Regions from separate parts of the Enterobacter sp. UPMP2061 genome, predicted to be linked through region 1. Evidence: predicted binding sites of a transcription regulator. Region 1 holds the regulator's gene; each other region holds the start of a gene.
The links. Region 1 encodes PurR, which represses purine synthesis genes. Its sites were predicted from a motif close to CANGCAAACGTTTGCNTG; they were not measured.
Positions count from the first base shown of each region.

Region 2: the regulator PurR is predicted to act here: its motif matches at 1,910-1,927, upstream of purL (phosphoribosylformylglycinamidine synthase).
Region 3: the regulator PurR is predicted to act here: its motif matches at 1,328-1,345, upstream of purT (formate-dependent phosphoribosylglycinamide formyltransferase).

Region 1 is NZ_JBSKJP010000001.1:1,056,036-1,059,314, forward strand. Features, by position in the region: gene punC (purine nucleoside transporter PunC) at 1-479, opposite strand, end outside; gene punR (DNA-binding transcriptional activator PunR) at 593-1,504, shown strand; gene purR (HTH-type transcriptional repressor PurR) at 1,522-2,547, opposite strand; gene cydH (cytochrome bd-I oxidase subunit CydH) at 2,845-2,934, shown strand; gene ACWKXX_RS05170 (MFS transporter) at 3,096-3,279, shown strand, end outside.
Region 2 is NZ_JBSKJP010000002.1:29,312-32,590, reverse strand. Features, by position in the region: gene purL (phosphoribosylformylglycinamidine synthase) at 1-1,824, opposite strand, end outside; gene mltF (membrane-bound lytic murein transglycosylase MltF) at 2,092-3,279, shown strand, end outside.
Region 3 is NZ_JBSKJP010000009.1:44,230-47,508, reverse strand. Features, by position in the region: gene ptrB (oligopeptidase B) at 1-481, opposite strand, end outside; gene ACWKXX_RS16540 (tellurite resistance TerB family protein) at 557-1,207, opposite strand; gene purT (formate-dependent phosphoribosylglycinamide formyltransferase) at 1,379-2,557, shown strand; gene kdgA (bifunctional 4-hydroxy-2-oxoglutarate aldolase/2-dehydro-3-deoxy-phosphogluconate aldolase) at 2,632-3,273, opposite strand.

The DNA of each region.
Region 1 (3,279 bases):
TGCCAGTCGAAATGCGCCAGGATCCAGCTGCCCAGTAACGGGGCAAGCGCCGGCGACAGGCCGACCAGCGGCATAATAGTGGCGAATATGCGGTTAGTGCGCGAGGCGGGGTAGTAATCGGTCACCAGCGCCTGCCAGGTCACCGCTGCGGCGCAGACACCGACCGCCTGAATAAAGCGCAGCGCCAGCAGCCAGGCGGCATCGCGGACCCACAGCATGCCCAGACAGCCTACGGCAAAAATCGCCAGACCCAACAACAGGACGGGCTTACGGCCGAAACGATCCGAGAGCGGCCCCCACAGCAATTGCGCAAAAGCAAAGCCGGCGAGGAACAAACTTAAACTGGCGCTGATGGCGGCGGCAGGGGTTTGCAAATCTTCCTGCATCGCGGCGAACGCGGGCAGATACATATCGGTCGCCAAAAAGCCCAGCACGCTTAAGCCGCCGAGCCAGACTAAAAATCCTTTCCTGGGTTGCACTGTTTTTTCTCCTGAGGAGGCAGGTGTACGTTGGCGCAGAGTGTAGGGAGTGTAAAGCGGCTTGTGAAACGCTAATATTTGGCGGGTGCATTCAAAAATTTTGCAGGCTAAATATGTGGTCAGATTATTCCCTTGAAGTGGTTGATGCCGTGGCGCGTAACGGCAGCTTTACCGGTGCCGCCCAGGAGCTGCATCGCGTTCCCTCGGCTATCAGCTATACGGTGCGCCAGCTGGAAGCGTGGCTGGCGGTGCCGCTGTTCGAGCGGCGTCATCGCGACGTGGAGCTCACGCCTGCCGGAGCGTGGTTTTTGAAGGAAGGGCGGTCTGTTATCAAAAAAATGCAGATCACCCGTGAGCAGTGCCAGCAGATCGCCAACGGCTGGCGCGGGCATCTCGCTATCGCGGTGGATAACATCGTTAAGCCGGAGCGGACCCGGCAGATGATCGTCGATTTCTATCGTCATTTTTCCGACGTCGAACTGCGTGTTTCGCAGGAAGTGTTCAACGGCGTCTGGGATGCGCTGGCGGACGGCAGGGCGGAGATGGCGATTGGTGCAACCCAGGCGATCCCGGTTGGGGGGCGCTACGCGTTTCGCGACATGGGCATGCTGAGCTGGACCTGCGTGGTCGCGCGCGATCACCCGCTGGCGGCGCTGGAAGGTCCGCTGAGCGATGACACCTTACGCAACTGGCCCTCGCTGGTGCTGGAAGATACCTCCCGCTCGCTGCCCAAGCGCATTACCTGGCTGCTGGATAATCAGCGCCGCGTGGTCGCACCGGACTGGGAGTCGTCAGCCACCTGTCTGAGCGCGGGGCTGTGCGTTGGCATGGTGCCGGTGCATTTTGCGCGCCCGCGCATCGACGCGGGAGAGTGGGTGGCCTTGACGCTGGAAAACCCCTTCCCGGATGCCGCGTGCTGTCTGACGTGGCAGCAAAACGACGTCTCGCCCGCCATGGCCTGGCTGCTGGATTATCTGGGCGACAGCGAAACGCTGAACCGGGAGTGGTTGCGGGAACCAGCATAGCTGGCCCCGTAATGAGATTAACGACGGTAGTCGCGGAACGGACCGTCCGCAACGGAACGGCGTTCAATCAGGCGCGGGTGAACTTCAATGGACTGGGACTGTTCACGCTTGTTGACGATCCTGTCCAGCAGCATGTTGAAGGCCGTTTCACCCAGCGAATCTTTCGGCTGGTGAATGGTGGTCAGCGCCGGGGTAAAGAAGCGGGCGTTGCGCACGTTGTCATAGCCGATCACCGAGATATCCTGCGGGACGCGCAGGCCGAGTTCATCCGCCGCGCAGAGCGCGCCCATCGCCATGATGTCGCCGCCGCAGAACACCGCGGTAGGGCGATGCGGCTGGGAGACGATCTGCTGCATGGCGCGATAGCCCGACTCCGGCTCGAAGTCGCCCTGAACAATCCAGTTTTCCGGCACGGTGATCAGCGCCTCTTCCATCGCTTTCATGAAACCGGCCAGACGGCCAGCTCCGGTGTTACGCTCCAGCGGACCCGGGATCACGCCAATTTCACGATGACCGCGTTCTACCAGATAACGCCCCGCCATGTAGCCGCCTTCAAAGGCGTTATCAATAACGGAGTCGGTAAAGTCTGCGCGCGCTTCGCCCCAGTCCATGACCACCATCGGAATGTGGCGATACTCTTCCAGCATAGAAAGGACCGACTCGGGGTATTCAGAACACATTACCAGCAGGCCGTCGACGCGCTTTTGCGCCATCATTGACAGGTAAGCGCGCTGTTTTTCAATGTTGTTCCACGCGTTGCCCAGAATCAGGGTATAGCCTTTCTGGAAGCAGTTTTTTTCAACGGCTTCGATGATTTCAGCAAAGTAGGCCGCTTCACTGCTGGTGGCCAGCAGACCAATCGATTTGGTGTGATTAACCTTCAAGCTGCGGGCGACCGCACTTGGCGAGTAGTGCAGCTCTTTGATTGCCGCCCAGACGGCATTACGCGTCTCTTCAGCGACGAAACGCGTTTTGTTAATAACATGTGATACGGTTGTAGTGGAAACGTTTGCGCGTTTTGCTACGTCTTTAATTGTTGCCATTAAATGTCACTCCAGACCATATCCTAAGCTCCTGAAAAAATTGAAGGTAAACGTTTGCCTTCTCTCACCCTTATCACGCAAACATGAGTTGCGACACGCCGGGAAAACGACACAGGACGTCAGGAGGGGGTCAGTGGCCGGTACGCTAATAAATTTAGCGTGGAATTTTGTCCTATCTTGATGAAAAGGGGAAGAGGTAAAGTGGATATCCGCTTAAATCCTGGAAGATTTTTGACCTGAACTGTGTAAAAATGAGCAAGCTCACTTTTCGTAGGGTGAATAAAAGGAGAAAAATTGATGAGTACCGATCTGAAGTTTTCGCTGTTTACCACCATTGTTGTTCTTGCCCTGATTGTTGCGGGTGGTTTAACCGCTGCGCTGCACTGATTCAGGAGGGGGGAGAACCTTCTCCCTCTCTTGCCGCTATTGTTACCTCTCCGGCAAAAATCTTTTGCCAAAATGTTAACTTCTCATTTTTTGTGATTGATGTCATGCTTTTGACTTCTTAGTTCTGTGCCGGGTTATGGCACGGTATCCGGAGTCTCTTCATGAAAATCAATTTTCCCCTGCTGGCCCTGGCGATTGGCGCCTTTGGGATTGGCACCACTGAATTCTCCCCGATGGGGTTATTGCCTGTTATCGCCCGGGGTGTGGACGTCTCAATTCCTGCGGCCGGTATGTTAATTAGCGCCTACGCGATTGGCGTGATGGTGGGCGCGCCGCTGATGACGC
Region 2 (3,279 bases), on a different contig from region 1:
TTTGCCGAGCAGCACGTCCAGCGGCAGATCGATCGGCTGGTTGTCAAAGTGGGTGTCGCTTAAGGAAAGGTGCTGCTCTTCGGTCGCTTCACCGATGACCGCATACGGCGCGCGCTCGCGGCGGCACAGCTCGTCAAACAGCGGCAGCTGATCGGCGGCAACCGCCAGCACGTAGCGCTCCTGGGATTCGTTACACCAGATTTCCAGCGGGCTCATGCCCGGCTCATCGCTCAGGATATCGCGCAGGTTGAAGCGTCCGCCGCGACCGCCGTCGCTCACCAGCTCAGGCATGGCGTTAGAGAGTCCACCCGCGCCCACGTCGTGGATGAACAGAATCGGGTTGGCATCGCCGAGCTGCCAGCAGCGGTCGATCACTTCCTGACAACGGCGCTCCATTTCCGGATTGTCGCGCTGCACGGACGCGAAGTCGAGATCCGCATCAGACTGACCGGAAGCCATAGACGAGGCTGCCCCGCCGCCCAGACCGATGTTCATTGCCGGGCCGCCGAGTACAATCAGCTTCGCGCCGACGACGATCTCGCCTTTCTGCACGTGATCGGCGCGAATGTTGCCGATCCCGCCCGCCAGCATGATCGGTTTGTGGTAGCCGCGCAGCTCTTCGCCGTTGTGGCTGTCCACTTTCTCTTCGTAGGTACGGAAGTAACCGTTCAGCGCCGGACGACCAAATTCGTTGTTGAACGCCGCGCCGCCCAGCGGGCCTTCGGTCATGATATCCAGCGCGGTGACAATGCGCTCTGGCTTGCCGAAGTCTTCTTCCCACGGCTGCTCAAAGCCCGGAATACGCAGGTTGGAAACGGAGAAACCGACCAGACCCGCTTTTGGTTTCGCGCCGCGACCGGTCGCACCTTCGTCACGGATTTCACCGCCGGAGCCGGTCGCCGCCCCCGGCCACGGAGAAATGGCCGTCGGGTGGTTGTGGGTTTCCACTTTCATCAGGATATGCGCAGGCTCCTGGTGGAAGTCATAGCGCCCTGCTTCACGGTCGGCGAAGAAGCGGCCCACCTCGGAACCTTCCATCACCGCGGCGTTGTCTTTATAAGCAGACAGCACATGATCAGGGGTTTGCTCCATGGTGTTTTTGATCATTTTGAACAGCGACTTCGGCTGCTGTTCGCCGTCGATAATCCAGTCGGCGTTGAAAATCTTGTGGCGGCAGTGCTCGGAGTTGGCCTGCGCGAACATATACAGTTCGATGTCGTTCGGGTTGCGATTCAGCTTAACGAATGCATCCTGAAGGTAGTCGATTTCATCTTCTGCGAGCGCCAGACCAAGACGCAGGTTTGCGTCGATCAACGCCTGACGCCCCTGCCCAAGCAGATCCACGCTCTGTACTGGCGCAGGCTGATGGTGGGAGAACAGTTTCTGCGCATCATCCAGAGAATCAAACACGCTCTCCATCATGCGGTCGTGCAGCTCTGCGGCAACCACCTGCCACTGCGCGTCGCTCAGGGTTGACGCTTCCACATAGTACGCCACACCGCGCTCCAGACGGTTAATCTGGCTCAGGCCGCAGTTGTGAGCGATGTCGGTGGCTTTGGAAGACCAGGGGGAGATGGTGCCAGGGCGTGGCGTGGCGAGGATTAATTTGCCGGTCGGCGTATGGCTGCTCAGGCTTGGGCCATATTTAAGCAGGCGTTCCAGCTGTACGCGCTCCTCTGCATTCAGGGGGGCGTTCAGGTCAGCAAAATGGACATACTCAGCGTAAATATTGCTTACCGGAAGGTCGGCCGCCTGAAAACGTGCCAGCAGTTTGTTAATACGGAAGGCAGACAGTGCAGGCGAACCACGCAGAATTTCCATCATAAGTCTCTCGTCTTCGAAGCGCCGGGGCGCTTACAGTGTGCGCAAGGGGGGAAAACGGGCGTCATTATAGAGAATCCTGAGCGCCGACGAAACCGTTTGCGTCGAAATAAAATCATCCTTTATGTTTAACAATAGATGTGACCTGTCTCTCTAATTGGTTGCCAACTGGCGCTACTTTGCGCAAAATGCCGCTCAATCAATGGCAAACTCTACTCTTAACATGACTACAGCACACTGAGGCAACCGGCGTCGCAGAGAATTAACTAATTGAAAAAATTAAAGATTAATTATCTGCTCATCGGCATTGTTACGTTGCTGCTGGCAGTGGCCCTCTGGCCGTCTATTCCCTGGTTCGGCAAGGCCGAAAACCGTATCGCCGCCATTCAGGAGCGGGGGGAGTTGCGCGTCAGTACCCTCTCCTCCCCGCTTATTTACGACGATATCAACGGTAAAACTATCGGTCTTGATTACGAACTGGCACAGCTGTTTGCGGACTATCTGGGCGTGAAGCTGAAAGTTACCGTGCGGCAGAACATCAACCAGCTGTTTGATGATTTGGACCATGACCGTGCCGATATTCTCGCCGCAGGTCTGGTGTACAACAGCGAACGCAGCAAAAACTATCAGCCGGGCCCGACCTATTACTCCGTGTCGCAGCAGGTGGTTTATCGTGTGGGTAGCCTGCGCCCGCGCTCACTGGCCGACATCACCGACCAGCAATTGACCATTGCGCCAGGCCATGTGGTGATTGACGATCTGCGGGCGTTGAAAGAGAAAAAATACCCGAACCTCAGCTGGACGGTCGATCCTAAACTCGGCACGACCGAATTACTGGAGCAGGTAAAAGATAAAAAGCTGGCCTATACCATTGCTGATTCGGTGGCGATCAGCCTTTTCCAGCGCGTTCATCCTGAAATTGCCGTGGCGCTGGATGTGACCGACGAACAGCCGGTGACCTGGTTTACCCAGCTGGACGACGATCAAACCGTCTCTGCGGCTATGCTCGATTTCTTTAATTCCATCAATGAAGACGGCACCCTGGCGCGCCTGGAAGAGAAATATCTCGGTCACGGAGACGATTTTGATTACGTTGACACCCGCACCTTCCTGCGCGCGGTGGACAGCGTGCTGCCGGATCTGCAACCGCTGTTTGAGAAGTACGCCCAGGAGATTGACTGGAAGCTGCTGGCGGCGATTTCCTACCAGGAATCGCACTGGGATGCTCAGGCCACCTCCCCCACGGGCGTGCGCGGGTTGATGATGCTGACCAAAAATACCGCCCAGAGCCTCGGCATCAGCGACCGGACCGATGCGGAACAGAGCATCAGCGGCGGCGCGCAGTATTTACAGGATATGATGGCGAAAGTGCCGGAGACGGTCCCGGAAGGGGAGCGGATCTGGTTTGCGCTGGCCGCCTATAACATGGGTTATGCGCACATGCTCGACGCGCGGGCG
Region 3 (3,279 bases), on a different contig from region 1:
CAAGATTGCGGAAACGCAAACCGTACTGGCGGCGGGAGAGGTAATCCTCAGCCAGCGCCATAATGGCGTTATCGGGGGAAATGGACATGCCGCCCAGCGTATAAAACTCACTGTGGGCCGCACGTTTGTTGGCATCCAGCAGGATCTCCCATTCATCCCACTCGGCGCTCAGCACAGACTGGCGCTGGTAGATGGGATATTCGTTTCCCGGCTCATAAATATGGCGATAGCGATAACCGTTTTTGCACCACGGGGCAGAGACATCACGCTGGGGGATACGCTGCACCATTTCCTTCAGAAGTTGATCCTGAAGCGCCTGCTGGCTGGCCATGACCTGGCGGCCATAGTCGTTTTCCTCGTGCAGATAGTCCAGCACCTCTGGCCGGGAACGAGAATCGTCCCGCAGCCAGTAGTAGTTATCGATACGCGTATCGCCATGCGTGGTGATCGCATAAGGAGTACGTCGGGCTTTTGGAGGCATGGCATTCTTACTTTTTCGTTTTACATCCTATAAGGTTGGCAAAACACGCGTATGATGCAAGCGAAACATGGCCTTCTAGCCCACGAGGGTCTGCTTCTGCTGCTGAATATCCTGCTCAATTCCCTCACGAACGTCCTGTGGGATCTTCAGCGCATCGCCCAGGGCGTTCAGGTAGCTGCGCTCCATAAAGTGATCGATATCGATGGCGGCACAGCTCAGAAAATAGAGTTCCAGCGCCTCTTCTTCGTTTTTCACGCTTTGCGCCAGACGCTGCGGATCAAGCGGCTGTTCGATGGCCTGCGCCACCAGCGCCCTGCCCTGTTCCTCAACGCCCGCTTCCCGCATCTGCTGTTCAATTGCGGCACGTTCACTGGCATCAATATGCCCGTCGCTCTTGGCCGCAAAGACCAGGGCGAGGATCAACCGCTCGGTGCGTAAATCTAACGGCGATACCTGCTTCCCGTACTGCGGTTCATCCTGATGCGCGCTGCGCACCTTGTCTTTGTATTTGTTCCATAAGACGGAGCCTGCAATAGCCCCTCCGCCCGCCAGCAGCGCGCCGGTACCATATTTGGTAAGCAGTTTCCGCGATGATTTATTGGCAACCAGCAAACCGGCCAGCCCGCCGAGCGCACCCGGCACCAGCAGCTTGCTCAGACCCTGCTCGCCGGACGACGAGCCTTTTTGTCCCAACAGGGATTGCAGTTGATTCATCCAGCCTGACATATTTTTCCTCACGTAACAGTGCGTAACCTTCACAGCCTAAGCGAGCGGGTGTCAGGAAATGTCTGTCAGTACTAAAGAAGCGCAAATTTCCCTGCTGTCCGGTTATCCCCATACAAGACAGACGCAAACGTTTTCGTTTATACTGCCCGCATCTTTTTCAGGGGGATTTTTATGACTCGTTTAGGAACCGCGCTGCGTCCCGCCGCGACGCGCGTCATGCTGTTGGGATCGGGTGAACTGGGTAAAGAAGTGGCCATTGAATGCCAGCGTTTAGGTGTGGAAGTGATTGCGGTGGACCGTTACGCGAATGCGCCCGCCATGCACGTCGCGCATCGCTCGCACGTCATCGATATGCTTGACGGTAATGCGCTGCGGGGGTTAATTGCCGACGAAAAACCGGATTTCGTGGTACCTGAAATTGAGGCCATTGCCACTGAGATGTTGATTGCCCTTGAACAGGAAGGCCAGCGCGTGGTGCCCTGCGCCACTGCGGCAAAACTGACCATGAACCGGGAAGGCATTCGTCGCCTGGCGGCAGAAGAATTACAGCTCCCGACCTCCAGCTACCGTTTTGCCGGGGATAAAGCTGCGTTTCTCCAGGCCGTAGAGGAGATTGGCTACCCGTGCATCATTAAGCCGGTAATGAGCTCCTCCGGCAAAGGGCAGAGCTTTATCCGCGACAGCAGCACGCTGGACAACGCCTGGGACTATGCCCAGCAGGGAGGCCGAGCCGGGGCCGGGCGCGTCATCGTGGAAGGCGTGGTGAAGTTTGATTTTGAAATTACCCTGCTCACCGTCAGCGCCGTGGATGGCGTTTATTTCTGCGACCCGATTGGTCATCGGCAGGAAGACGGCGATTATCGCGAATCCTGGCAGCCGCAGCAGATGAGCGCGCTGGCGCTGGCACGCGCACAGGAGATCGCCCGCAAGACGGTGCTGGCGCTGGGCGGCTACGGCCTGTTCGGCGTGGAATTGTTTGTTTGCGGCGACGAGATGATCTTCAGCGAAGTCTCCCCTCGTCCGCACGATACCGGGATGGTTACGCTGATTTCACAGGATCTCTCTGAGTTCGCGCTGCATGTACGCGCTTTCCTCGGTCTGCCGGTTGGCGGCATCCGTCAGTACGGCCCGGCAGCCTCGGCGGTGATCCTGCCGCAGCTGACCAGCCAGAATGTCACCTTTGATAACGTCGAAGGTGCGGTTGGCGCAGGCTTGCAGGTCCGGCTGTTCGGCAAACCGGAGATCGACGGAAGCCGTCGTCTGGGCGTGGCATTAGCGACCGGGGAAAATGTGGACGAAGCCGTCGCGAGAGCAAAAAGAGCGGCTGCGAACGTCAGCGTAGCAGGATAAAAAAACGGGCCGAAAGGCCCGTTTTAACTGTCTGGCTGGCCGGGTTAGGCGCAGCCGACACCCGGCAAACAAACTTACTGTTTCGCGCCTTCTACCGCTTCGCGAGCCAGTTTAGTGATGCGATCCCAGTCGCCTGCTTCCAGCGCATCCGCCGGAACCAGCCAGGAGCCGCCGATGCACAGCACGCTTTTCAGCGCCAGATAGTCACGGTAGTTGGCCGGAGAGATGCCGCCCGTTGGGCAGAAACGCACCTGGGAGAATGGGCCCGCAATGGCCTGCAACGCTTTGGTGCCGCCGTTCGCTTCAGCCGGGAAGAATTTGAACTCTTTCAGGCCGTAGTCCATGCCCAGCATCAGTTCAGAAACGGTGCTGATACCCGGGATCAGCGGAATAGAACCTTCGGTTGCGGCTTTCAGTAGCGGCTCAGTCAGCCCCGGGCTGATGGCAAACTGTGCGCCCGCTTCGGTCACTTCCGCCAGCTGCTGCGCATTCAGAACCGTACCTGCACCGATGATCGCTTCCGGCACTTCTTTGGCGATAGCGCGGATCGCATCCATCGCACAGGCCGTACGCAGGGTCACTTCCAGAACACGAACGCCACCCGCAACCAGCGCCTTCGCCATTGGGACAGCGTGCTCCAGTTTGTTTACCACAATAACCGGCACGACAGGGCCAGTGGTCAGGATTGCTTCTGCACTTGTTTTCCAGTTTTTCATCAGAGT